3 regions of the Sulfuricella sp. genome follow, and region 1 is predicted to be linked to each of the others. Evidence: predicted binding sites of a transcription regulator. Region 1 holds the regulator's gene; each other region holds the start of a gene.

Evidence for each region. The regulator sigma-54, encoded in region 1, starts transcription at its own class of promoters, with help from an activator protein. The targets are predictions, from matches to a motif close to TGGCACNNTTCCTGCT.
Region 2: a site for sigma-54 is predicted at 2,447-2,462, ahead of nifV (homocitrate synthase). Genes of this name have one in related genera too.
Region 3: a site for sigma-54 is predicted at 1,767-1,782, ahead of nifB (nitrogenase cofactor biosynthesis protein NifB). Genes of this name have one in related genera too.

The regions. Positions count from the first base shown of each region.
Region 1 covers NZ_DATKTK010000032.1:6,924-11,110, reverse strand. Annotated here, with positions in the region: gene lptC (LPS export ABC transporter periplasmic protein LptC) at 1-418, shown strand, start outside; gene lptA (lipopolysaccharide transport periplasmic protein LptA) at 399-1,001, shown strand; gene lptB (LPS export ABC transporter ATP-binding protein) at 1,060-1,782, shown strand; gene VMV64_RS06620 (RNA polymerase factor sigma-54) at 1,833-3,272, shown strand; gene hpf (ribosome hibernation-promoting factor, HPF/YfiA family) at 3,465-3,791, shown strand; gene VMV64_RS06610 (PTS sugar transporter subunit IIA) at 3,848-4,187, shown strand, end outside.
Region 2 covers NZ_DATKTK010000014.1:11,482-15,668, forward strand. Annotated here, with positions in the region: gene VMV64_RS03520 (electron transfer flavoprotein subunit beta/FixA family protein) at 1-730, opposite strand, end outside; gene nifW (nitrogenase-stabilizing/protective protein NifW) at 744-1,085, opposite strand; gene nifV (homocitrate synthase) at 1,264-2,400, opposite strand; gene VMV64_RS03535 (nitrogen fixation protein NifQ) at 2,589-3,137, opposite strand; gene fdxB (ferredoxin III, nif-specific) at 3,140-3,445, opposite strand; gene VMV64_RS03545 (CCE_0567 family metalloprotein) at 3,486-3,689, opposite strand; gene VMV64_RS03550 (NifX-associated nitrogen fixation protein) at 3,738-4,187, opposite strand, start outside.
Region 3 covers NZ_DATKTK010000056.1:371,677-375,863, forward strand. Annotated here, with positions in the region: gene nifA (nif-specific transcriptional activator NifA) at 1-1,570, shown strand, start outside; gene nifB (nitrogenase cofactor biosynthesis protein NifB) at 1,815-3,389, shown strand; gene VMV64_RS14185 (4Fe-4S binding protein) at 3,592-3,804, shown strand; gene VMV64_RS14190 (iron-sulfur cluster assembly accessory protein) at 3,815-4,180, shown strand; gene VMV64_RS14195 (nitrogen fixation protein NifZ) at 4,183-4,187, shown strand, end outside.

The sequences.
Region 1 (4,187 bases):
CCGCATGGGCATGGACGGACTGCCGCGGCATACCCTGACCGCCACCAAGATGCTGCATTACCCGGATGACGACAGCACCCATCTCGACAGGCCGCATTTCACCCGCTTCGAAAGCGGGATGGCCCCGACACACATCCAGTCGACCAAGGGGCTACTGTCGAAGGAGGGGGAACATGCCTACTTCACAGGCAACGTCGTGGTCACACGCGATGCCTTCGACGGCAAAAGCACCTTGACGCTCACGACCAGCTACCTGCATGTCATTCCGGACAAGGATCTGGCGCTGACCGACAAGGCTGTTAACATTCGGGATGCACGTATTAATGTCGACGCCGTTGGTTTAGAATTGAACAACAAAACCCACGTGATGAAACTGTTTTCACGCGTCAAAGGCCGTTATGAAAAACCCAACCGTTAAACTTTCGCTCCTTCTCTGCCTGTGGACAGCATTATTGCTGGTAGCCACGCCCTGGGCTCATGCTGAGAAAGCGGATCGGGACAAGCCCATTAACCTGGAGTCGGATACCGCCACTGTGGATGATGCCAAGAAAATCAGCATTTACGAAGGCAATGTCATCCTCACCCAGGGCACGCTGCGAATCCTCGCCGATAAGCTGGTGGTCACTGAGGATGCCGAAGGTTTCCAGCTCGGGACGGCTTACGGCAACCTGGCCAGTTTCAGGCAGAAGCGCGAAGGCTACGACGAATACATTGAAGGCTATGCCCTGCGCATCGAATACGATCAGAGGAAGGATTTGGTACAGCTTTTCAATCAGGCGCGCATGAAGCGCGGTCTGGATGAAGCACATGGAAACTATATTTCCTATGATGGCAAGACCGAATTCTTCCAGGTGATCGGAGGCAAGGAAACCGCCACGGCCAGCAACCCGCGCGGTCGGGTTCGCACGGTGATACAGCCGAAAAAGAAAACCGACGCCCCCGCCCCGTCTCCCAGCAAGCTGAAACCCGCCGAAAGTATCGCCAATCCACGAGAAGAGTAGGAGCGGGCTTACCCGCGAATCTATCGCGGCCAAACTCGCTCCTACGGACTGCATTTATATGAGTGAACTGATCGTCCAGGGCCTGAAAAAGCGCTACAAATCGCGCCAGGTAGTGAAAAACGTTTCGCTGGATGTGTCCAGCGGCGAAGTGGTCGGGTTGCTCGGGCCGAATGGCGCGGGCAAGACCACCAGCTTCTACATGATGGTGGGACTGGTGCCGCTGGATGGCGGCAGCATCCGCCTGGACGGCGAAGAACTGAGCCGCCTGCCGATCCACCGCCGCTCCCGGCTGGGCTTGAGTTACCTGCCTCAGGAAGCATCGATCTTCCGCAAGCTGACGGTGTCCGAAAACATCCGGGCGATCCTGGAGCTGCAAACGCTTGAACCGGGGCAGGTCGAACAGCGCCTGGACGATCTGCTGCACGAGCTGCATATCAACCACCTGCGCAACAACCCGGCGCTTTCCCTCTCCGGCGGCGAGCGCCGCCGGGTGGAAATCGCCCGTGCACTCGCCACCCAGCCGCGCTTCATCCTGCTGGACGAGCCCTTTGCCGGGGTTGACCCTATCGCCGTGATCGATATCCAGAAAATCATCCGCTTCCTTACTTCACAGAATATCGGCGTGCTGATCACCGATCACAACGTACGGGAAACCCTGGGAATTTGCGATCGCGCCTACATTATCAATGACGGCGAGGTGCTGGCCAGCGGAAATCCGGATGAAATCGTTTATAATGAAAATGTAAGAAAAGTTTACCTGGGAGAACACTTCCGGATGTAGCGGCGAACCCGCTCCAGGAACCGTGCCTACATTCTCCCGGGAACAAATACATGAAGCACAGCCTACAACTCAAACTTTCGCAACACCTGACCCTGACGCCTCAGCTGCAGCAGTCCATCCGGCTGCTCCAGCTGTCGACGCTGGAACTTGACCAGGAACTGGACGCCTTCACCCAGGAAAATCCCTTCCTCGAACGGGTGGAAAGCACAGGCGATACGGAAAGCGAGGAAGTAGCCGATGCCGGCGGCAAGCCGGACGAGTTCTCTACTCAGCCCACCTCCAGCAGCGCTACCGACGCGACACCCGCTGAACCCGCCCCCCTTACCGAAAGCGATTGGGATCAGGATAGCCCCTGGACTGCGCACGACGACGAAGAGGATAGCGACTACTCTTCGCAACGTGCCGAAGCGGTGGATCTGCGCGACCACCTCAACTGGCAGTTAGGCCTCACTTCGCTGTCCGAACACGACAAGCGAATTGTCGCCTTGCTGATCGATGCCCTCGACGAAGACGGCTATCTCACCCAGAACCTCGATGAACTCGCCGCGCTGTTGCCGCCCGAACTGGAAATCGAACCGATCGAGCTGCATACTGCGCTATGCCACCTGCAAAACCTCGACCCGCCTGGTGTCGGCGCACGGGATTTGGGGGAGTGCCTGGCCTTGCAGCTCGAAACCCTTCCGCCTGAAACTCCATACAGAGAGCAAGCGCTTTCCCTCGCGAAGCACCACATTAACCTGCTGGCTGCGCGCGATTTCACCAAACTGAAGAAATTGCTGCGCCTCGACGACGACGGACTGCGTGCCACCCAGAGCCTGATCACCAGCCTCAATCCGCGCCCCGGCGCCACCTTCGCCAACCTGGACACGCGCTACATCCAGCACGACGTCGAGGTAAAGAAGGTCAAGGGGCAATGGGTCGCCACCCTGAACCCGGAGGTCATGCCCAAGCTGCGCATCAATCGCATGTACGCCGATATTCTGCGGCGCAACCGCGATAGCAGCGGGCAGCACCTGTCGAGTCAGATGCAGGAAGCGAAATGGATGATCAAGAACATCCAGCAGCGCTTCGAGACCATCCTGCGTGTTTCCCAGGCCATCGTCGAGCGCCAGCGGAATTTCTTCGAACACGGTGCAGTGGCCATGCGCCCCCTGGTGCTGAGAGAGATCGCTGAAGCCGTCGAGCTGCATGAATCCACCATCTCGCGCGTCACCACACAGAAGTACATGTTCACCCCGCGCGGCGTTTTCGAACTCAAATATTTTTTCGGCAGTTCCTGCGCCACGGAAACCGGTGGCGCCTGCTCCTCCACGGCCATCCGTGCGCTGATAAAACAGCTGGTGGCGGCAGAAACCCCGCAAAAACCTCTTTCCGACAGCCAGCTTGCAGATATTCTGGCAAAACAGGGCATCGTCGTTGCCCGGCGCACCGTAGCAAAGTACCGCGAGTCCATGCAAATTCCCGCGGTCAGTTTCCGAAAGAGTCTGTAAATGGATAACCTGGACAATTATGGATGTGCTGGCGGGATGCGATGCAAGACGCTGGACGCGCCGCATGGCCATTCCATGCAAGCGGACGGCAACGCAGCAGCGCGCCCGCCAGTGCAGCCAGAATGTTCTGGTTGTCCGTTTATAGACTCTTCTATCCCTTTAACATCCAATATCAACCCGAAGGAGCCTCAAATGAACCTCAATGTTACCGGCCACCACGTTGAAGTGACCCCCGCCATCCGCGATTACGTCACCGACAAGCTCGGCAGGGTTACCCGCCACTTCGACCAAGTCATTGACGTCAACGTCATTCTCTCCGTCGAAAAACTGGCCCAGAAAGCCGAAGTAAACGTTCACGTCAGCGGCAAGGATATTTTCGTTAAATCCGAGGATGCCGACATGTACGCCGCCATCGACAGCCTGGTGGACAAGCTCGACCGCCAGATCGTCAAGCACAAGGAAATGAACGGCGGCCCGACCCGCGGCAGCGGCGGCAAACACCAGCAAGTCGCCGAGTAAGCCATCGCGCGGCGGCAACCGAAAAAGTACCGCCGCGCCCTGCCCCAAAGCCGGATATGAGTCTCCTCGCCAGAATACTGCCCCCAGGCAACGTCCTCTGCGGCCTCGATGTAGGCAGCAAGGCACAGCTATTCGAGGAAGCCGGCTGGCTGTTCGAAAACAATCTGCAGCTACCGCGCAAGAAGGTGATCGGCAGCCTCGCTACGCGTGAAAAACTCGGCTCCACCGGACTCGGCTATGGGATCGCCATCCCGCATGGCCGCATCAAGGGCCTGCGCGAAGCCACTGGCGCCTTCTTCAGGCTGAAAACACCGATTTCCTTCGATGCGCCCGATGGCCAGCCGGTCGGCATGTTGTTCATCCTGCTGGTGCCGGAACAGGCCACTGACCTGCACC
Region 2 (4,187 bases), on a different contig from region 1:
CGCGCTCCGATTTCGGCGTCGGCGCGAACACCTTGCTAACCACGGTAGGCGAGCCCTTGAGGCCGATCCTGGCGATATCCTCGATACCGGCTGCGTCCTTGTCCCACAGCTTGAGCGGGTGGCGGGCGGCGCGGAACATGTTGGGCATGTTGGCAAAGCGCATCTGGTTGTTGCCCTCCAGCACCGTCACCAGGCACGGCAGACTGGTTTTCAGCAACTGCACGCCGCCTTCGGCACGCCGCTCCACCACGATTTCCCTGGCCTCCGGCTTGACCGCCACAATTTTGGAGACATAGGTCAGCAGCTGCATGTCCAGGCGTTTCGCCACGCCAGGCCCGACTTGGGCGGTGTCGCCGTCGATGGTCTGCTTGCCGGTGAACACCATGTCCACCGGCATGTTCTTCTGGATCTGGCGGATCGCCGAGGCCAGCGCGAAACTGGTCGCCAGGGTATCCGCCCCGGCGAAGGCGCGGTCGGTGATCAGGATCGCATCGTCGGCGCCGAACGACAGCGCCTTGCGCAATGCCGCCTCGGCTTGGGGCGGGCCCATGGTGATCACGGTGACCGTGCCGCCGTGCTTGTCCTTGAGGCACAGCGCCTCTTCCAGAGCGAACAGGTCATACGGATTGATGATCGCCGGTACGCCCTGGCGCATGATGGTGTTGGTCACCGGATGGACGCGAATCTGCGCGCTGTCCGGCACCTGTTTGATACAAACGACGATGTGCATGATCTTCTCCTTGTCAGGCGACTTTTTGCCGTTGCGGCAGAGCCGCACGAATGTTTTCCACCGACACGGTTTTCACTCCTTCGGCATCGCGGAACACCTTGAAAACTTTTTCCTTGATTGCGCTGGAGCCGACGAAATCCCGGTAGGCCAGATCCAGCAGCTTTCGGCAGGCATTGAGTGCCTCGTCCTCGCTGCTATCTGCCGCAAGCGGCGTCTGCCTGAGGTACTGGTGGAAGCGCTGCAGGATGTGCAGGCGGTTCACATGCACCACCGCAGGCTGGTACTCGATCGCGAAGAAATCCAGGAACTCCTCGGCGGTGGATAGTTTTTTCATGGCATGCATCAATATTTCCATGGCTTCAATCTCCTTTAGGGTCTGTTCATGAATAAGTTGAACATTCTGGCCGCACCGGCGGGCGCGCTGCTGCGTTGCCGGTCGCTTGCAGGGTATGGCCATGCGGCGCGCCCGGCGCCTTGCATCGCATCCCGCCAGCACGCCCATAATTGTCCAACTTATTCATGAACAGACCCTGTCAAACTTCAAGGCGCAGCGGATGCCGCACCGCGGTTTCCAGATAAAACCGCTTCAGGTCGTTCACGTCCGGCGCATGCTTGACCGATCCTGCGTACTGCCGGATGCGCGCCAGGATAGTGCCGGCTTGCAGCTCGTCGAGCAGAATTCCCATTTCGGCATAGGTCCGGATCACCGCGCTGCTGCCGGAATGCTTGCCCAGCACCAGTCGGTGGTCGCGTCCGACCTCTTCGGGGTCGAAGTTCTGGTAGTTGTCGCGGTTCTTGATCAGCCCATCCACGTGGATGCCTGATTCGTGTGTGAAAACCCCTTCCCCGACGATGCTCTTGTTGGCTGGAACCGGACGCCCCGAGGCCAAGGCCACCAGCCTCGATATCTCGGGAAAGCGCCGGCTGTCGATGCCGCTCTCGATACCATGCAGGTGGCGCAGCGCCATCACCGCCTCTTCCAGCGGCGCATTGCCGGCGCGTTCACCGAGGCCGTTGACCGTGGTATTGATATGTGTCGCGCCCGCCCTCACCGCCGCCAGGGTATTGGCGGTGGCCAGTCCAAGATCGTTGTGGGCATGCATTTCCACTTCCATGTCGACGGTGACCCGCAGGGTGCGCAGCACTTCATAGGTAGCGAACGGGTCCAGCACCCCCAGCGTGTCAGCAAAGCGGAAGCGGCGGGCGCCTGCGTACTCGGCCGTCTCCGCCGCCTTGAGCAGAAAATCGATATCGGCGCGGGAGGCGTCTTCGGCGCCGACGCTCACCTCCATCCCCAAATCCAGGGCGGCCGGCACAAAGCGGCGGATGGCCTGCAACACCCACTCGCGGTCGCGCTTCAGCTTGTGTCGAATCTGCAGATCGGACACCGGAATCGACAGGTTGACCATGTTCACATTGCACTCTGCCGCCGCGCGCAAGTCCTCGTCCTGCATCCGCCCCCATACCATCAAGCGCGAGCTCAGGCCCAGCCCGGCGATGGCGCGGATCGCCTCGCGCTCCTCCTCGCCCATGATCGGGATGCCAATTTCCAGCTCGACCACGCCAGCGGCGGACAGGGCACGGGCGATGGCGATCTTCTCCTCGGCGGAGAATGCCACCCCGGCGGTCTGCTCGCCGTCGCGCAAGGTCGTATCGTTAACGGTCACCATGATGTTCTCCGTTCAGGCCAGGAATGTTGTTGCATGAACAGTCTTGAGCAAGCACTGTGCCACCATCGTCAGCGCAACAATTTTTGTTTGTTTTTCAAAGCACTAAGAATATTCATCGGAAAAACTGGGGGGGTGGAAAGCCGACAAAAAGCTGCTTTGTCGGATTTGCGACAAGGGATCGCCAAATCTTATTCTTCGGAACCGAAACACTTGGCATAGTCGTCGCATACCCGGCAGCTCGGCGCACGGCAGGCGTTGACGCCAGCGCGTTCGCACAACTGCTTGTAGAAGAATTTCTTCCACTTCATGTTGCCGGTGTTGCGGGCGTAAAGAGAAGGAAAGCGGGTTTTCAGCAGGTCGGAGAGCTCCTGGCGGTTAGCCAGCCCCAAGTCCTGCCACAGGTGGTTGCCGCCCAGGCATGCCGCCGCGACCGCGCTGGCGAGCCAGGCAGTCTCGTCGCTGCCATCGCTGCTGTGATCGAGCAGGAGTTGCAGCAGATCGTCGTATTCGTCGGCGCGCAGAGCCAGGCAGCCGGCCTCCATCGCCAGCTCCGGCAAGTCGTTGGCCGCCGGGAAGTAGCGCGCCAGCAGCGCCTGGAAGGCCACTGCGTCGAGGCCCAGCGGACGCGCCTGGGGCAATGCGCCCCGCGACGTTTCCAGCGCCCCGGCGAAGGCGCGGGTCGCCGGATCGGCGGGGTCTTGCGCAACCTGCATCAGCTTGGCTTGAAGCGCACCCATGATCAAACCGCCAGCGCTTCGTGGCTGTAGCACTTCTTCGGGCAAATCTTGGCGCAGGCCTCGCAGCCGATGCAGTTCTTTTCGTTGGCGACGGTCATCACTTTCTTCTCGTACTCATCGTCGTCATCCTCGTCCGCATCCACCGCAATCAGCTCACCTTCGTCGTCCATGCCCATCAACTGCAGCACGTCGCGCCCGCAGACCTTGAAGCAGCGGCCGCAACCGATGCATTTTTCCCGGTTGATGTCCTTGACGAACTTGGGTATCCAGGCACGCCCATCGGGCATTACTACCGTCGCAAAAGCCATTTCACGCTCCTTTCATACGATCTTTCAAGGACTTTAGCCCTTAGACTGTCGGGGTCCCTTTGAGGGACAATCTTGCGCGGGCATCCGCCAGCGCTTTGTAAGCCCCATAAGTCCGGGCCGCCAGTTCGAGAATATTTTCCCAGTTGACCGGCAGCTCTTCGGACAGATCGTGCAGGTCCATCTTGAGCTGGGTCGCCTGGGCGTTCAGTTTCTTGACCTGCGCTTTCAATTCTTCTTCGCTCATCGCGTATTCCTTCAAAATCTTGTTAACCGCAGAGGGCGCGGTTACAAATCAACAAAAATTCGCCACGTCCGGGAACTTGCGGATCATCTCCACCCCAGCGTTCACCAGCTTATCCCCCTCTTCCGCCAGTTTTTCCATGGTGAGGAAGCCGAAACGGTGCACATCGCGCAGCTGCTTGTTGACCACGATCAGGCGGCCGGCGATCAGGACGATGCGGCCGAAACCCTCGTGGTGCATCTTCATCATCGGGGTGACCATGTTGCCGGTCTGGCGCTCGATGGCGAGGCCCACGGCGCTGTAGAACAGTTCCAGCCGCCACAGCATTTCCGGATCGGGGTCGCCGATGATGGGAATTTCCTTGCGCTTTTCCTTGTCGACGACATAGGGTTCCAGCAGTTGCGCATTGCTCTTGCCTTCCCACGCGCCGTAGGAATCCTGCGCCCGCCACAACTTGACGAGTTCATTTAAAAAAACCGAGCTTCCCAGTTCGGAACCGGG
Region 3 (4,187 bases), on a different contig from region 1:
CTCCTCGCTGGATCTGCACAAGACGCTGCGCGGCGTGCTGAACCTGCTTTCCTCGCACTTGCACATGCAGCGCAGCATGGTCAGCCTGGTGCAGGAGGACGGTGAGCTGCAGGTGGTGGCTGCGGTCGGGCTGTCGCCGGAAGAGATTCGGCGCGGCCGCTTTCTGATTGGCGAAGGCGTGACCGGGCGCATCCTGCAGAGCTGCATGCCGGCGGTGATTCCCGATGTCGCCAAGGAACCCCTGTTTCTCAACCGCACCGGCTCGCGCAAAGGCGAGGAGGTGGGGCTGGCGTTTATCGGCGTGCCGATCAAGGTGGGGCGCCGCTGCATCGGTGTGCTGGGCATGGATCGGGAGGCGGACGGGGCGGGCCGCTTCCAGGGCGATGTCCGTTTCCTTACCATGGTCGCCAACCTGATCGGCCAGAACGTGCGCCTGCACCAGAACGTGGCAGCGGAGCGCGAGCTGTTGATGCAGGAGAAGTTCCGGTTGCAAAAGGAACTGCAAGGCAAATTCAGCCTGGAAAACGTGATCGGCGTGAGCAAGCGCATGCAGCAGGTCTTCGCCGACGTGCACCAAGCCGCGCCGGGCAAGGCTACCATCCTGCTGCGCGGCGAATCCGGCACCGGCAAGGAAGCCATCGCCCGCGCCATTCACTACCTCAGCCCGCGCAAGGACGCCCCCTTCATCAAGCTCAACTGCGCTGCCCTGCCGGAGAGCCTGCTCGAATCTGAATTGTTCGGCCACGAGAAGGGAGCTTTTACCGGCGCTACCTCGGACCGCAAGGGCCGTTTCGAGCAGGCCCACGGCGGCACGCTGTTTCTCGACGAGATCGGCGACATCTCGCCGGCATTCCAGGCCAAGCTGCTGCGCGTGCTACAGGAGCGCGAGTTCGAGCGGGTCGGCGGCAACCGCACCATCCGCGTGGACGTGCGGATGATCACCGCCACCAACCGCAATCTGGAAGAAATGGTGAGCAAGGGCGAGTTCCGCGCCGACCTGTACTTCCGCATTAACGTGGTGTCGATTTTCCTGCCGCCGCTGCGCGAACGGCGCGACGATATCCCCCTGCTGCTGGAGCATTTCATGGAGAAGTTCAACCGCGAAAACAAGCGCAACTTCACCGTCAGCCCGGAGGCGCTCCACACCATCACCCAATGCAACTGGCCGGGCAACGTGCGCGAGCTGGAAAATTGCGTCGAGCGCATGGCCACCATGACGCGCGGCAACCTTATCCGCCAGTCCGACCTGCTGTGCGAGAAGGGGCTGTGTTTTTCGTCGGCGCTGAAGGACTACGGCAAGGAGCACCGGTCGATTCCGCTCGTGCCGCAGCGGCAATCCGCGCCTGAAAAGCCGACCATACCCGAAGACCTGCCGGAAGCTTATCAGGAGGCGGAAAGCGTCGGCGAGCACCCTGAAGGGCGCCAGCCGGCTTCAGAGCGCGACCGGCTGATGTGGGCGATGGAGAAGTGCGGCTGGGTGCAGGCCAAGGCGGCGCGGCTGCTTAATCTCACGCCGCGGCAGATGGGCTATGCGTTGAAGAAGTTTAATATTGAGATCAAGCAGCTGTAGCGGACCAGTAGTGTTGCATAGATGATTGGCGCTGGGATGGTGCCCCCAAGCTACAGATTCATGTGCGCGAAGCGCGCCTAATTAATTATCTTCTTGTCGCATTCTTCACTTTCCCACATCTTTTGTCGCATTCAAGACAACGCACGAGTTCCATTCATCTTCATGTTTTTAAAGTAATTAAACTAAAATAGCTACATGGCACGCTTGTTGCAGAAAGAGAAACAAAGCCAACAAGGAGCAAGCGATGCCACCAAAAGTCATTCCCATATTTGCCTCTCAGGCTGCCCAGGCTTCTGGCTGCGGCGCGAAGGGCGGTTCCGGCAAGTCCAGTTGCGGCTCCGCCGCCGGGCCTAGCGATCTGTCACCCGAGGTCTGGGCGAAGGTCAAGGATCACCCCTGCTACAGCGAGCAGGCGCACCACCACTTCGCCCGTATGCACATCGCGGTGGCGCCGGCCTGCAACATCCAGTGCAACTATTGCAACCGCAAGTACGACTGCGCCAACGAAAGCCGTCCCGGCGTGGTGAGCGAGAAGCTCACGCCGGAGATGGCAGCGAAGAAGGTGCTGGCGGTGGCGGCGGCGATTCCCCAGCTTTCGGTGGTCGGCATCGCCGGGCCGGGTGATGCGCTGGCCAACCCGGAAAAAACATTCCGCACTTTCAACCTGATCCAGAAAGACGCGCCGGACATCAAGCTGTGCCTGTCCACCAATGGGCTGGCGCTGCCCGATTACGTGCAGGCCATCGCCGACCTCAACGTGGACCACGTCACCATCACCATCAACATGGTCGATCCGGAAGTGGGCGAGCTGATATATCCGTGGATCTACTACAACAAAAAGCGCTGGAAGGGGCGCGACGCCGCCAAAATACTGGGCGAGCGCCAGATGGAGGGGCTTGAGATGCTGACCGCGAAAGGCATCCTGGTCAAGATCAACTCGGTGATGATCCCCGGCGTCAACGACACCCACCTGGCAGAGGTGAACCGGGCGGTGAAATCGCGCGGCGCTTTTCTCCACAACATCATGCCGCTGATCTCCGATCCAGCCCACGGCACCCATTACGGCCTCACCGGCCAGCGCGGCCCGACTCCGCAGGAGCTGAAGGAGTTGCAGGACAGCTGCGAGGGGAGCATGAATTTGATGCGCCACTGCCGCCAGTGCCGCGCCGATGCGGTGGGGCTGCTGGGCGAGGATCGCGGCGCGGAATTCAGCACCGACAGGATCGCGGCAATGGACGTGGCTTACGACCCCGAACCGCGCCAGGCCTACCGGGAATACGTCGAGCGCGAACGCCGCGACCAGGAGGCCGCGCGCGAGTCCGAACTCGCCGCCATGACCGGGCAGGCGGGCGGCGCCAAGGTACTGGCGGCCGTCACGACCAAGGGCGGCGGCCGGATCAACCAGCACTTCGGCCATGCCAGCGAGTTCCAGATTTACGAGCTGAGCGGCGCGGGCGCCAAGTTCGTCGGCCACCGCAAGGTAGGCGTGCCGACACGGTATCGCGAAGCGCCCGGTGCGGGAGGCGCGCCTGCCCTGCCGCCTCAGCAATATGAATTTATGGCGGACGATGAACGGCAGGGCGTGAACTACTGCCAGGGCGGCTGGGGCGAGGAAGACATCCTGGAGGATGTGACCGCCGCGATCAAGGACTGCGCCGCGGTGTTCACTTCCAAGATCGGCCTGTGCCCGCGCAAGGACCTGGCCATGGCCGGAATCGAAGTGGTGGACGGCTACGCCCATGAGTACATCGAGCCTTCCCTGATCGCCTGGTTCCGGCAGCGCATGGAAACGGCTCAGCCGGCCGTGTCGGCGGCTTGAACCAAAAATTAATTTAGCCACGGATGACCAAAAGTAGGCGCCTCTAGGCGACACGGATTTACACGGATTAAAGGCGACGATACATAACGATCCATACCCAGTCTTTAGTTGTCTGGTGATTTTGGGGTTTATCGGTGTCAATCCGTGTTCATCCGTGGCAAAGCGTTGTTAAGGTTTTTCATTTATTAAAAAGGAGAACACCATGCCTTACAAGATCATCTCTTCCACCTGCACCGCCTGCACCGCCTGCGAGCCGGTTTGCCCCAATGTCGCGATCAAGGAGAAGAACGGCACCTACATCATCGATCCGAAGAAATGCACCGAATGCGAGGGCGAAGACCCGCAATGCTTCGAGGTCTGCCCGGTAGACGGCTGCGTGGTGGTGGATAAAAGTTTGCCGCGCTACGCGGCTTGAGGAGAGCAGCATGAACGTCACTATCGCGATTCCGGCGGAAAATTTCATCCGCCGCATGATCCGCTTCAACGGCGGTGCCGGCTCCGGATTCAGGCTGGTGCTGAAGCCCGGCGGATGCTCCGGGATGGACTACGACTTTTCCGTGGAAAAAGAGCCGCTGCCCGGCGACACCGTGGTGATGCACGACGATATCCGCCTGTTCGTGCCGGAGGCATCGGTTCCCTTGCTGGACGGCGTCATCATCGGCTTCGAGGAAAGCATGACCCAGACCCGGCTGGTGTTCGTGAACCCGAACATGCCCCAGTCCTGCGGCGGGGTGTGCGGCAGTTCCGCCGCCGCGGCGAACGTGGTGAGCCTGGTGCGCAAGCCGGTCTAGCCATGAA